2 regions of the Acidihalobacter sp. genome follow, and region 1 is predicted to be linked to the other one. Evidence: predicted binding sites of a transcription regulator. Region 1 holds the regulator's gene; the other holds the start of a gene.
The links. Region 1 encodes FNR, which switches genes on or off when oxygen is low (the NO sensors DNR and NnrR bind a similar motif). Its sites were predicted from a motif close to TTGATNTANATCAA; they were not measured.
Positions count from the first base shown of each region.

Region 2: a site for FNR is predicted at 3,656-3,669, ahead of P8014_RS11660 (HyaD/HybD family hydrogenase maturation endopeptidase). Genes of this name have one in related genera too.

Region 1 is NZ_JARRQY010000003.1:27,957-35,281, forward strand. It holds gene ttcA (tRNA 2-thiocytidine(32) synthetase TtcA) at 58-927, shown strand; gene pip (prolyl aminopeptidase) at 970-1,926, shown strand; gene dtd (D-aminoacyl-tRNA deacylase) at 1,923-2,369, shown strand; gene fnr (fumarate/nitrate reduction transcriptional regulator Fnr) at 2,394-3,152, opposite strand; gene hisB (imidazoleglycerol-phosphate dehydratase HisB) at 3,305-3,898, shown strand; gene hisH (imidazole glycerol phosphate synthase subunit HisH) at 3,932-4,585, shown strand; gene hisA (1-(5-phosphoribosyl)-5-[(5-phosphoribosylamino)methylideneamino]imidazole-4-carboxamide isomerase) at 4,642-5,382, shown strand; gene hisF (imidazole glycerol phosphate synthase subunit HisF) at 5,389-6,168, shown strand; gene hisI (phosphoribosyl-AMP cyclohydrolase) at 6,239-6,652, shown strand; gene P8014_RS01290 (phosphoribosyl-ATP diphosphatase) at 6,642-6,962, shown strand; gene tatA (twin-arginine translocase TatA/TatE family subunit) at 7,059-7,304, shown strand.
Region 2 is NZ_JARRQY010000031.1:36,073-43,397, forward strand. It holds gene P8014_RS11640 ((Fe-S)-binding protein) at 1-850, opposite strand, end outside; gene P8014_RS11645 (nitrate reductase) at 847-1,500, opposite strand; gene P8014_RS11650 (hydrogenase small subunit) at 1,500-2,573, opposite strand; gene P8014_RS11655 (hydrogenase expression/formation C-terminal domain-containing protein) at 2,595-3,020, opposite strand; gene P8014_RS11660 (HyaD/HybD family hydrogenase maturation endopeptidase) at 3,010-3,492, opposite strand; gene P8014_RS11665 (MFS transporter) at 3,734-4,993, opposite strand; gene hypE (hydrogenase expression/formation protein HypE) at 5,022-6,029, opposite strand; gene hypF (carbamoyltransferase HypF) at 6,113-7,325, opposite strand, start outside.

The DNA of each region.
Region 1 (7,325 bases):
CGCGTCCACCTGTGGCGGGTACTGTCTTGACCATCCGGGACCGCTACACGTAGGTCGATGAACGAATACAGTTTCAACAAATTGCAGAAGCGCATTCGTCGCGAGGCGGGCAATGCCATCCGTGACTTCGGCATGATCGAGGATGGCAATCGCATCATGGTCTGTCTTTCCGGCGGCGCCGACAGCTATACCATGCTGGATACCCTGCTCTATCTGCAGCGCGTGGCGCCGGTGTCCTTCGAGGTCGTGGCGGTCAATCTCGACCAGAAGCAGCCGGGATTTCCGGAAGAGGTGCTGCCGGGCTATCTGGACAGCCTGGGCGTGGAGTACCGCATCGTGCAGGAGGACACCTACAGCATCGTCAAGGACAAGGTGCCCGAGGGCAAGACGACCTGCTCGCTGTGTTCACGCCTGCGCCGCGGCATTCTGTATCGCACCGCGCAGGAAATCGGTGCAGACCGGATCGCGCTGGGCCATCATCGCGAGGACATACTCGAGACCTTCCTGCTGAACATGTTCTTCGGCGGCTCGCTCAAGACCATGCCGCCCAAGCTGCTGTCCGACGACGGCCGCAACGTGGTCATCCGCCCGCTGGCCTACTGCAAGGAGGCGGACATCAAGGCCTATGCCGCCGCCAGGGAGTTTCCCATCATTCCCTGCAACCTGTGCGGCTCGCAGCCGAATCTGCAGCGCCAGGAGATGAAGGCCTTGCTCCAGGAATGGGACCGCAAGTTCCCGGGGCGTTTGGAAAGCATGTTCCGGGCGCTGGGTAACGCCTCGCCGTCCCATCTTCTGGATCATTCGCTGTTCGATTTCCCGGCCTTGGTTCCGGGGGATTCGGTCGGAGCGGAAACCGAAGTTGCAGAGACGGCTTCCGTCGCGAGCGGGTTCGGACGGCCTGCGGAGGCGGTGCTGCACCGCTTCTGAGCGCCCGTCGTCCACAGTGCAAACCTTCCCAGGGAATTTCTTATGAGTCGCTTGGAGCTTTATCCCGAGATCACGCCGTTTCGCAGCCGCATGCTGCCGGTCGACGATCGGCATACCCTGCACGTCGAGGAGTGCGGACGCTCCGGTGGTTTGCCGGTGGTGTTTCTGCACGGCGGCCCCGGTTCGGGATGCGAGCCCTGGCATCGGCGTTTCTTCGATCCGCAGGTCTACCACATCGTGCTGTTCGACCAGCGCGGCAGCGGCCGCTCGCTGCCGCATGCCGAACTCGAGGGCAACACCACGCAGGACGTGATTGCCGACATCGAACGTGTACGCGAGGAACTGGGCATCGAGCGCTGGGTGGTGTTCGGCGGCTCCTGGGGGTCGACTCTGGGGCTCGCCTATGCCGAGGCACATCCGGAGCGGGTGCTGGGCCTGGTGCTGCGCGGGATCTTTCTGTGCCGCCCGCGTGACATCGAATGGTTCTACCAGTCGGGTGCCGACCACGTCTTCCCCGACTATTGGCAGGACTACCTGGCGCCGATTCCCGAGGCCGAGCGCGGCGATATGCTCGAGGCCTACCATCGGCGGCTGACCGGCAGCAACGAGGTTGCGCGTATGGCGGCGGCTCGGGCCTGGTCGCAGTGGGAAGGGCGCACGGCGACGTTGTTGCCCAGTGAGGCGGTGGAGGAGCATTTCACCGATCCGCATGTGGCGCTGTCGCTCGCGCGTATCGAGAACCACTATTTCCGCAACCGTATTTTCCTTGAACCCGACCAACTGCTGCGTGAGGCGCACCGCCTGGCCGAAATCCCCGGCGTCATCGTGCATGGGCGCTACGATATGATCTGTCCGATCGATCAGGCTTTCGCGCTGCATGAAGCCTGGCCCCAGGCGCGGCTGGAGATCGTCCCGGACGCGGGACATTCGGCCAGCGAGCCGGGTATCGTCGATGCCTTGGTAAGGGCGACGCGGGATCTTGCCGAGCAGCTGGCGTGATCGGCCTGCTGCAGCGTGTAAGTCGTGCCGCTGTGCGGGTGGATGGTGAGAGCGTCGGTGCCATCGAGGCTGGATTGCTGGTGCTGGTCGGGGTCGAACGCGGCGACACCGAGGCTCAGGCCGATCGTCTGCTCGAGCGTCTGTTCGGCTACCGCGTGTTCGGCGACGCGGAGAGGCGTATGAATCTGAGTCTCCAGGATGTCGGCGGCGGTTTGCTGCTGGTGCCGCAGTTCACGCTGGCGGCGGATACGCGCAAGGGCATGCGTCCGTCTTTCACGCCGGCTGCGGCGCCGGAGGACGGGCGGAGGCTGTTCGATTGGCTTGTAGAGCACGCGCGAACCCGCCACAAGCCGGTGGCCACCGGCTTGTTCGGTGCGAACATGCAGGTTGAATCGGTCAACGACGGGCCGGTCACGTTCTGGCTGCAGGTGCCGCCGGTCTGACGGCTGCTTTGCGGGGCAGCCGGCTTACGAGGATTCCCGGTTGCGGCTGTCGTCCTGATTCGGGTCGGGGCCGGTGTTGCCGGCCATTTCCGCCAGCGCCTCGCGCTGTAGAATCTTGACGGCCTTGCGCTGCGCCTCGATGAGGCCGTCCTGCTGGAAGCGGGTGAACAGACGACTGACGGTTTCCACGGCCAGACCGAGATAGTTGGCGATGTCGTGGCGCGACATGCTCAGATTGAATTCGGTGCTCGAATAGCCGCGCATGCCGTGGCGCGAGGAGAGGTTGAGCAGAAAGCCGGCGAGGCGTTCCTCGGCATTGCGGCTGGCGAGGATGCGCATGAAGCGTTCGTCGGCGTTGAGTTCGCGGCTCATGACGCGCAGCAACTGGTGCTGCAGGTCCTTGATCTCATGGGCCAGAGCATGCAGGCGCTCGAAGGGCAGCTCGCATACGCTGGTGGTTTCCAGCGCGACGGCGGAGCTGGGGTGCGAGCTGTCGCTGATGGCGTCGAGGCCGAGGATCTCGCCCGGCAGATGGAACGCGTTGATCTGTTCACGGCCGTCATCGGAGATGGAAAAGCTTTTGATCGAGCCGGAACGGATGGCATACAAAGCGCCGAATTGGTCGCCCTGATTGAACAGCGCCGCCCCGCGCTGCAACGGCCGTTTGCGGTTGATGATCTGGTCCAGCCGGGCGACATCGCTGCGGCAGATGCCGATCGGCAGACAAAGATCCTGCAGTTGGCAGTCTGCGCACGCGCGGGAAAAGCCTTGGAGGGTGATCACGTTGAACGACTCCATTACTTTCCCCTCGTCATGACTTCGTTGATTGGCAAGCTTAACAAATGATACCGAATGTTCGTACTCTCTGATCTAGGTCACTTTATCGCTGCGGCCCTTATGGTATCCTGCAGGCCCGCATACTGTTTTGTGTGATCATGGCCCAGCGCACTGCCGCCGTTCAGCGCGATACATTGGAAACGCAGATCAGCGTACGGCTGAATCTGGATGGTTCCGGTGAGACGTCCATCGCGACAGGAGTTCCCTTCTTCGACCATATGCTCGATCAGGTCGGCCGGCACGGTTTGATCGATCTCGAGGTGCGCGCCCAAGGCGATCTGCACGTCGACGCGCACCACACCGTGGAGGATGTCGGCATCGCGTTTGGGCAGGCGCTCGCCGAAGCGCTGGCCGACAAGCGCGGCATTCGCCGCTACGGCCACGCCTATGTTCCACTGGACGAAGCCTTGGCGCGCGTGGTGGTGGATTTCTCCGGCCGCCCCGGGTTGGTCCACGAGGTCGATTACCGGCGTGCCCGCATCGGTGAGTTCGATACCGATCTGATTCATGAATTTCTGCAGGCGCTGGTCAATCACGCGCGGCTGACGCTGCATGTCGACAGCCTGCGCGGGCGCAATGCGCATCACATCGCCGAAACGGTGTTCAAGGCGCTGGGTCGGGCCCTGCGGATGGCCGCCGAGCCGGATCCGCGCTCGGCGGGCCAGTTGCCTTCGACCAAGGGCGCCCTATAACTTCACTCTTACCGGTTTCCGAGCCTGGCGGGCATGGCTGATCTGGCAATCATCGATTACGGAATGGGCAATCTGCGCTCGGTCGCGAATGCCTTGCGGCACGTCGCTCCCGTGCAGGATCGCGTCGTGGTGACTTCCGATCCTGCTGTCGTGCTGGCGGCCGACCGGGTGGTGTTCCCGGGGCAGGGCGCGGCACGCGACTGCATGCACGAGCTGCGGGCCTGCGGCTTGGAGGATGCGGTGCGCGAAGCCGCGCACACGCGGCCTTTTCTGGGAGTGTGCATGGGCATGCAGGTATTGCTCGAGCACAGCGAGGAAAACGGCGGTACCCCTTGTCTCGGCGTCCATGCGGGCGATGTGCGGTATTTCGGTGCGGCGCCGCGGGATCCGGTCACCGGCGAGCATATCAAGGTGCCGCACATGGGTTGGAATCGCGTCGAGCCTGCCCGCGATCACCCGCTGTGGGACGGCATCGCGCCGGGTAGCCGTTTCTACTTTGCCAACAGTTATTACGTGGCGCCGTCCGACGCCAGCCTGGTCGCCGCGACCACGGAGTACGGCATTCGGTTCTGTTCCGCGCTGGCGCGCGATAATGTGTTTGCGATCCAGTGTCACCCGGAGAAGAGCGCGCAGGCGGGATTGCGGCTGCTATCGAATTTCGCGCGTTGGGACGGGGCTGCCGCTTGACCCCGCACGAGCTGTGAATTGATGAGCCCGTTAACCGAAATGGGAGGTTTGGCGTCATGTTGTTGATCCCTGCCATCGACATCAAGGAGGGACGGTGCGTACGTCTGCGCCAGGGCCGCATGGATGATGAGACCGTCTTTTCCGATGACCCGGTGGCCATGGCGGAACGCTGGGTCAAGGCTGGTGCCAGGCGTCTGCATTTGGTCGACCTGGATGGGGCTGTGGCCGGCGGGCGCCGCAATGCGACGGTCGTCGAGCGTATCGCGCGGGCCTATCCCGAACTGCCGATCCAGGTTGGCGGCGGCGTGCGCGACGTAGACGCCGTGCAGGCCTATCTGGATGCAGGCGTGCAATACGTCATCGTGGGTACCAAGGCCGTTTCTGCGCCCCATTTCGTCAACGATCTATGCTTGGAATTTCCCGGCCACATCATCGTCGGGCTCGATGCCAAGGACGGCAAGGTGGCGGTCGACGGCTGGTCGAAACTCTCCAACCACGACGTGGCGGACCTGGCCATGCATTTCGAAAACGACGGCGTGGCCGCGATCATCTACACCGACATCAGCCGCGACGGCATGATGGGTGGCCCCAACGTCGAGGCGACCGTGCGCCTGGCGCAGGCGGTGCATATCCCGGTCATCGCCTCCGGCGGGGTGAGCGGGCTGGCCGACATAGAGGCGCTGTGTGCAGTCGAGGGGGAAGGCGTCAGCGGCGTGGTAATCGGCCGGGCGCTCTATGAAGGGTCGCTGGATTTCGCCGAGGCGCAGAAGCGCGCCGACGCGTTGGTCGCGGAATAGCGTACGATGTCGCTGGCCAAACGCGTCATTCCCTGTCTCGACGTCGACAACGGCCGCGTGGTGAAGGGCGTGCAGTTCGTCGATATTCGCGATGCGGGTGACCCGGTGGAAGTCGCACGGCGCTATTACGAGCAGGGCGCCGACGAAATCACCTTTCTCGACATCACCGCCAGCAGCGACGAACGCGAAACGATGGCACATGTCGTCGAGGCGGTCGCCGCCGAAGTGTTCATTCCGTTGACCGTGGGTGGCGGCGTGCGCACTCTGGCCGACGTCCGCAGGCTCCTGAACGCCGGCGCTGATAAGGTCGGCATCAATACGGCGGCGGTGGTGCGCCCAGAGTTCGTAGCCGAGGCTGCAGCACGTTTCGGCAATCAGTGCATCGTGGTGGCCGTCGATGCCAAACGTGTTTCGGCTGCAGGCGAGGCGTTGCGCTGGGAAGTGTTCACCCACGGCGGACGTCGGGCGACCGGTATCGACGTGCTGGAATGGGCGCGCCGCATGGCCGATTACGGCGCGGGTGAGCTGCTGGTCACCAGCATGGATCGCGACGGCACGCGCGAGGGATTCGATCTTGAGCTGATGCGGGCGATGAACGAGGCGGTCAACGTGCCGCTGATCGCTTCCGGCGGTGTCGGTACGCTGCAGCACTTGGCCGCCGGCGTGATCGAGGGCGGCGCGGATGCGGTGCTGGCGGCGAGCATCTTTCATTTCGGCGAGCACACCGTGGGTGAGGCCAAGGCCTATATGGCGCAGCGCGGCATTGAGGTGCGCGAGTGGGTTTGATGGGCGTGCGTCCGGCGCGGTTCCGGCGCTGTGCTATGCTCCAGACCCTTGTATCTTGAGGTTGGTTCAGATGTGCGCAGCACCTGGCGACAGTGCCGAATGGCTCGATGCGGTGGCATGGAATAGCGAAGGCCTGGCGCCCGTCATTGCGCAGGAGGCCGGCAGCGGGCAGGTGCTGATGCTGGCCTGGATGAACCGTGCGGCGCTGCAGCGGACGGTCGAGTTGGGCGAGGCGGTGTACTGGTCGCGTTCGCGTGGGCGGCTGTGGCACAAGGGCGAGTCGTCCGGTCATGTGCAGCATGTCGAGGACATTCGCCTGGACTGCGACGGCGATACGCTGTTGCTGACGGTGCGCCAGGATGGTGGCATCGCCTGCCATACCGGACGCCATCATTGCTTCTTCCGACGTCTGGCCGGGGAACGGGACAGCTGGGAAACGGTCGAACCGGTGCTCAAGGCGCCCGAGGCGATTTATGGCGAATGACATATTGAACGAGCTTGCTGCGGTGCTGGAATCGCGCAAGTCGGCCCCTGCCGACAGCTCGTATGTTGCCGGCTTGTATGCCAAGGGGCTCGACGCCATTCTCAAGAAGGTCGGCGAAGAGGCCACCGAGACGGTGATGGCGGCCAAGGACGGGGTGCCGGGCAAGCTGGTCTACGAGGTGGCGGATTTGTGGTTTCATACCCTGGTGTTGCTGGCACATCAGGGGCTGGCGCCGGAGGACGTGCTTGCCGAGCTTGCGCGGCGCATGGGTACCTCCGGGTTGCAGGAGAAGGCGCAGCGTGTCCGTTGAGGGCCGCAAGCGCGAAAAGGGCGGGTATCCCGCGGCCAAATGTCGAATAAAGGCGTCCAAGCGATCGCCGAGATGGATTAGTTACGGAGAACGGTCATGATTCCAGGTGGTTACGAGTGGTTGGTTCTGCTGCTGGTGGTGGTGTTGGTGTTCGGCACCAAGAAGCTGCGCAATGTCGGTGGCGACCTCGGTTCGGCGGTAAAGAATTTCAAGAAATCGATGGGTGAAGGCGAAGAGGATGCGGAGAAGAAGAGCGAATCCTCCGAGCAGCAGCTCAAGGATGACAGCAGCGGCCGCGTGTTCGATGCCCAGTCCGAGCACAAGGATAAGGACAAAGTCTGAGACACGGCAGCTGAGCGCGGA
Region 2 (7,325 bases), on a different contig from region 1:
GCAGCAGGATCTTGGCCTTGCACGCGATGGCCGCTTCAATGAGCTTCATGCTCATGTCCTTCTGCCAGTCCGCGTTGCCCGACAGCAGGCCGAAGTTGGTGGCTTCGTAGCCATCAGTGCGGAAGGTCCAGCTCAGGCCCATGTGATTGAGTACCTTGGCCACGGCCGCCATCGATTCGGGGTATTTCTGGATCTCGATGGAGGACATTGTCACCAGCACCTCGGCTTCGTCGAGGTTCATGTGCATGTCGACGTCGTGTTCGTCGCCCATCCACTCGACGCGGTCCTCGAACACCTGCGCGGTAGCGCCCAGCGGGCTGCCCTCGCGCTCGGCGCGTTCGGCTACGGCCCACAGCTCGTGCGGCACCAGCCCGGCCTTGTGCATGCCGTGGCGGGCGAGGCCGACCAGCGATGCGATGTCGATGCCCATGGGACAGATCATGGTGCAACGCCCGCACATGGTGCAGGAGTCGTACAGCAGCTCCTGCCATTCCTCGAGTTCTTCGACGGTGACCTTGCGCTTGAGGTTGAGCGCACGCATGAACGGCGCGAAGGGGCCGACCTCGCGCTTGTAGGCCTGCTTGAAGGGCTCGATCTTCCAGATCGGCGTGTATTTGGGATCGCCGGTCTGCACGTAGAAGTGGCAGGCTTCGGCGCACATGCCGCAGTGAATGCAGGATTCCATGTAGGTCGCGGCGACGGCGCCGAAGTCGCGCACGAAGCTGCGCATGGCGATGTCGATGCGCTCCGGATCGGGGATGTCGCCCTGCACGTCGTAGCGCTGTCCGGGCTTCTCGACGCTGAGCCGCGGGCTCTCGGTGTCCAGGGGGGGAAGCGTGGCCTCGCTCATGTGCTGGCTCCTTTGCGTGCGAACAGGGCGCCGGTGGTGCCGCGGGAGACGAAGATCATGACGGTGTGGAACAGCTTGCCGAACGGCATCCAGATCAGCAGCAGGCAGATGCTGAGGATGTGGATCGCGAGCAGGGTCTCATAGCGCGCGCCCAGATGAGCCACGGCCAGCAGGCCGGTGACGACCGGAGCGGTGGTCACGAGCCAGCTGAAGTAGTCGTCGAAATTCGACAGCATGCGCAGCACCGGGTTGCTCACGCGGCGGATGAGAACCGCGATCAGGGCGGCGACGGTGATCGCCCCGCTCAGGTAGATCAGGCTGTTCGGCAGGCCGGGCCAGTCGAGTCCGGTCAAGCTGCGGATGAACAGGATGTGCGGCACGAAGCCGAAGATGACGATGACCAGGCCGATGTGAAACACGTAGCCGATGATCTGGCCGAAGGCGGTGGTGGCCCAGAACTCGCGCTTGGGCACGGACCGGGTGGCGATGAGTTTCAGCGCGCCGCGCCAGGTTCCGGTGTGGCGTGGCTCGCTGTGGTCGGGTTTGCGGCGCAGCAACAGGATGCCCGTCAGGCGCCAGAGCATGCCGACGGCGAAGATGATCAGCGACCATTGCAGCGCGGGGCCGCGGGCGAAGGTGAGTAGATCCATCACTTGGTCTCCTTCTTCTGGTGAGCGTCCTGGCGATGGCGGGCGGCCATGGCCGCGGCGCCGCCGATGGCGATGCCGGCCACGGCTGCGGTGCCCAGTTCGGCGGCCATGTTTCCATGCCAGAGTCCGGCGGACAGCGGCTTGTAGAGGTCGCCACGGTCCCAGAAGCCCGGTTCGGAGCAGCCGAAGCAGCCGTGGCCGGACTGGATGGGGAAGCTGGTGCCGCCGTTCCATTTCACCGTGGCGCAGGCGTTGTAGGTGGTCGGTCCCTTGCAGCCGAGTTCGTACAGACACCAGCCGTTGCGCGCGCCCTCGTCGTCGAAGGTCTTGGCGAACTTGCCCTGGTCGTAGAACGGCCGGCGATAGCAGCGGTCGTGGATGGTGTTGCCGTAGAAGGCGATCGGCCGCTTGAGCTGATCGAGTTCGGGCAGCTTGCCGAAGGTGAGAAAATGCGCCAGCGTGCCGGTGATGACGGCGGGGATCGGTGGGCAGCCGGGCACGTTGATCACCGGCTTGTCGGTGACGATGTCGCTGACCATGGTGGCCCCGGTTGGGTTGGGGTTCGCGATCGGCAGGCCGCCGAAGGCGGCGCAGGTGCCGACGGCGACCACCGCGGCGGCGCCCTTGGCGGTTTCCCGAATCGAATCCAGGGCGGATTTGCCGGCCGCGGTGCAGTAGCCGTTGTTGGCGTTGGGAATGGCGCCGTCGACGATCATCAGGTACTTGCCCCAGTTCGCCTTCATCGCCGCTTCGCGCGCCTGCTCGGCCTGGAAGCCGGCGGCGGCCTGCAGGGTGTCGTCATAGTCCAGCGACATGACGTTGAACATCAGGTTCTCGAGCGTCGGCGAGAACGAGCGGGTCAGCGATTCGAGGCAGCCGGTGCATTCCTGGTAGGACATGTAGATCACCGACGGCCGCCGCTTGCCGGGCAGCTCGCTGGCCATGGCCAGCGCCGCGCTGGGCGGCAGCGCCAGCGCGGAAGCCATGGCGGTGCAGAACTTGAGGAAAGCGCGTCGGCTGATGCCTTGGCTCTGCAGGTGTTGTCCGATCGTGTATTCGTCGTGTTCGGCCATCACGGATCCTCTGCTTCGGTGTCAGACGGTGGTGGTGTCGGAATCGATGAGTCTGTGCAGGCGTTCGAGGCCGTTGCCGACGTCCGCCGGATGACTGGTGAGCATCGCCGGCTGCAGGCATATCTCGATGAGTTCGGCCACGGTGTCACCGCTTTCGTCGCGGTGCTGGCTCCACCACACACCGGGAAACGCGGTTTCGTGGATTTCGGCCTCGCCCAGAGTCTCGACGCGGGCGCTGATTTCGCCCCGTCCCAGCGCATTGCGCAGCGCCTCGCGCTCGCCGGGCATCAGCGGCAGCCCGCGCAGGTCGATAGAACTGCCTTCTCCGTCCTCGAGCAGGGCCACGAGATGGGTGGCGATTTCGTTCAGCAGAGCCTGGACGTTGGGCGTGGGCGAGTTGTCGAGTCGCGGGTCGTAGACGCTGACGGCAATGTCCTCAAGCGGCATCGGGCTGTTCCCAGCGGCGAATCAGCTCAAGAGCCAGCGTGCAGGCGGCTCCGATGCCGCGCATACCGGCCGGCGTAGGCGCGTCGGCCCACTCGACGAACTCGGGTTGAATGCCGATCAGAACACGCTGCTCAGGCAGGCGGCCGGCGAGGCAGGCGATGGCCAGCAGGTCCGCCAGGCTGACCTCGTGCACGCTGCGTTTACCACCGGTCCCGACGTAGCGGTCCATCTCCTCGCCCTCGAAGACCTGCACGCTGCCGGGAGCGTCGCGCAGTTCGGCTGCGTCGATGACGATGAGTCTGTTGCTGTCCTCGATCGGGCCGGCGAGGGTGAAACTGAGCGTTCCGCCGTCGAGGCAGCGCACGTTCCCGGCTCCGGCCAACGCCTGCTCGACGCGCTGCACGGCGTATATGCCGACGCCTTCGTCGCCGAGCAAGGTGTTGCCAAGACCGAGCACGAGGGTATGGCTCATAGCGGACAGGCCCCCTGGCTTTGTATGAATTCTTGAGGCCGGCACCGACGTTTGGTGGCGGGGTGCCGGATTGCGCCTTATGCCGATTCACACAGATTCATAGCACCAATGAGCGCAAGAATACAGCGGGGGGCCGCGGCGGCGAGGCGAAGTTTCGGTCCGCTTGACCTGGATCAGTGTCGCGCGCGACCCGTCGGCGGCGACAAGGGGCAACCGTTCCCCGCACTGCAGCGCAGCGGGTTCATGCGGTTTGCGTGGCCGCTTCCGTGGGGTCGGGTTCCAGCCGCTGGCGCCGGCGCAGCTCGGGGAACAACAGCATCCATAGCCCGACGACGGCCAGCGTGCCGAGCCCGCCGATCACGATCGCCGGCACTGCGCCGACCCAGGCAGCCAGCAGGCCCGACTCGAATTCGCCGAGCTGGTTGGAGGTGTTGATGAAGACGGCGTTGACCGCGCTGACCCGCCCGCGCATGGGGTCGGGCGTTTCCAGCTGCAGCAGTGCGCCGCGGATCACCACGCTGACCATGTCGAAGGCGCCCAGCGCGGCCAGGGCCGCCAGCGACAGCCACAGAGCGCTGGACAGCGCGAACAGCAGCGTGCCCACGCCGAAGCCGGCGACCGAGGCGAACATGATCGCGCCCACGCGCCGCTGCAGGCCATGGCGCGACAGCCAGAGCGATATCGCCAGCGCGCCGACCGCCGGCGCCGCCCGCAGCAGCCCCAGTCCCCACGGTCCGGTATGCAGAATGTCGCGGGCGAAGATCGGCAGCAGCGCGGTCGCTCCGCCCAGCAGTACCGCGAACAGGTCCAGGGAGATGACGCCCAGCACGACCGGGCGTGCACGGATGAAGGCGATGCCGGCGAACAGCGTCTGCAGCGTCGCCGGTTCTCGTCGCGGCGGGGTGTGATCGTAGCGCACCGCGGCCAGCAGCACGACTGCGACCAGATACAGCAGGGCCGCTGCCGCATAGACGGCATCGGGTCCGGCGACGTAGAGAAAACCGCCGAGCGCCGGCCCGGTGATCATGGCCAGCTGAAACGCGCTGGCGTTCACCGCCGTAGCCCTGGGCAGCACCGACTCGGGGACCAGCCCCGGCAGCATCGCCTTGCGGGCCGGAAAAGCCAGCGCCCGGCCGACGCCGATCAGGAACACCAGCGCCAGAATCACGCGCTCGTCCAGCCATCCGGCGACACCGCCCAGCGCAAGCAGGACGATCGCCAGCAGTTCCAGGGCCTGACACAGCGCGACCACGCGCCGCCGGTCGAACTGGTCGGCGATATGGCCGGCCGGAAGCGCCAGCAGCAGCGCCGGAACGAACTGCACCAGACCGACCAGGCCGAGATCGAAAGCGCGGCCGGTCAGGGCGTAAACCTGCCAGCCCACCGCCACGGACAGCATCTGGAAACCCAGGCCTGCGGCCAGCCGGGCACCCCAGAAACGCACGAAAGCGGGATAGGCCCACGGCGAAGCGGGGGCGGACGTTGCAATGTCGTCGGTCATTCGGGAGGGGCGGGAGTGAGGCCGCGCCTCAACAAATGCGCGGCAAGGGGTCGTCCTCAAGCTCTTCCAGTATACGTTCTCCGCCCAGGTTCGTGTGCAACACGACGCGAGGGTTCGTCCCATCGGCCACTGTTCCGATGATGGCCGCATCTTCGCCGGACGGCAGGGAGCGCCATGCCGCCAGCGCCTGCTCGGCGGCTTCGGGAGATAGCGCCGCAACCACGCGGCCCTCGCAGGCGAGGTAGAGCGGATCGTAGCCCAGGATTTCGCAGACCGAGCGTACCGTGTCGCGCACAGGCAGGCTCTCTTCCTCGAGCCGCACTCCGTAGCCGGTTGCCCGGACGATCTCGTTCGCCACGGTCGCGAGGCCGCCGCGGGTCGGATCGCGCATGAAGCGCAGCCCGTCGAGACCGAGCAGGGCTTCGGTCAGCGGCAGCACGGTGGCGGCATCCGAGCGCAGTTCGCCGCGCAGGCCGAACTGTTCGCGCGCCAGCATGACCGCCACGCCGTGGTCGCCTACCGGGCCGCTGACCAGCAGCCGATCGCCCGGGCGGATCTCTCCCATGCCCAGGCGCATGCCTGGCTTGCGTACGCCGACGCCGGTGGTCGCCAGATAGAGGCCGCCGCCCTCGCCACGGCGCAGTACCTTGGTGTCGCCTGCGGCCACCGCCACGCCGGCTTCCTGTGCCGCGCGAGCGAGGCTGGCGACGATGCGATCCAGCGCGGCGATCTCGAAGCCCTCCTCGACGAAGACGTTAAGCGTCAGGTATTGGGGACGGGCGCCGGAGACGGCCAGATCGTTGACAGTACCGTGCACGGCCAAGGCGCCAATGTCGCCGCCGGGAAACTCCAGCGGCTGTACGGTGAAGCCGTCCGTGGTCACCATGACGTCGCCGGCCGGCAGCGGCACGTGCACGGCGTCCGCGCCAACGTCGAGGCGCGGATTGGCCAAGTGGCGCGCGAATAACTCCTCGATCAGTTCGCGCATGTAGCGTCCGCCGTTGCCATGGGCGAGCGAGACGTGGGTGTCCTGCATGTTAATGTCCTTTGATCAGTTATTGAGATATTTATGTAACTAATTGTTTTGTTTTCTTTTGTGTTTCGACTTTCAGATCGTTTCTAGCGTGTCGCCAGGTGTTCGATGACCTGTCCGAAGCTTAGCCCTGCGTCGTTGCTGGGAATTTTTTCCCCCAGGTGGACAGCGAAGCCGTCGGCGGTCAGTAGCTCCAGCGTGCGTTCGGCGAGTCGGCGGTTCTGGAATACGCCACCGCACAGCGCGATCGCCTCGATGACATATCGTTCGCGCAATGCCCGGGCTTGCCACAGCATTGCCAGGGCCAGACTCTCGTGGACGCAGGCTGCGCGCCGCGCCGGGCAATGGTGCGCGTCGCGGAGCATCTCCAGCAGCGGTGCCCAGTCCGTCGTCCACAAGCCGTCTTCGTCGTATGCCAGCGGCAGTTCCAGGGCGTCGGCGGGGGCATCGTCGGCCAGCGCTTCGAGATACATCGGCCCCTGACCCTCGAAGCTGCTCTGCCGCGCGAGGCCGAGCAGGGCGGCGACAGCATCGAAGACGCGCCCGGCAGCGGTACTGGTATGGCAGTTGAGGTCCGCTTCCCAGGCCTGGCGTGTGAGCGAGGCGACATCCGGGGCGATCTCATCGTCCTTCCACGGCCATTCCAGCCCCGCTTCCCAGCACAGCGCGGCCGCACTGCGCCAGGGCTCGCGTCCGGCCCGGTTGCCGCCGGGCAGGCGGAATGGGCGCAGGCGCCCTACGCGTTGCCAGCGGCCGGGAGCGCCGCAAAGGGTTTCGCCGCCCCACAGCGTACCGTCCGGGCCAAGACCCACACCATCCCAGGCGAAGGCCAACCAGTGCTCGGGGCCGGGGAATTCGCCCGCGACGGCCGATGCGTGTGCGTGGTGGTGCCATACCCTGCGCAGTGGCAGCCCCTGTTCCGCCGCCCAGCGGCTGCCGGCGTAGTCGGGGTGCGCGTCGCACACCAGAATTTCGGCCGTCACGCCGTACAGGCGCTGCAGGTCGTCGATGGTGCGTGTGAACAGGTCGCGGCTGCGCGGACTGTCGAGTTCGCCCAGATGCGGCGAGACGACGACCCGATTCTCCCAGGCCAGGGCGACGGTGTTCTTCATGTGTCCGCCGACCGCCAGTACCGGCCGTTCGAGGCGCTGCGGCAGATCGAGTTCGAGCGGAGCCAGCCCGCGGCCCAGGCGCAGCGATCTGGCTCGGCCGGTGATGACGCGCAGTACGGAATCGTCGGCAGGGCGTTCGATACGGCGGTCGTGATGCAGCCATGCATCCGCCACGTCGGTCAGGCGG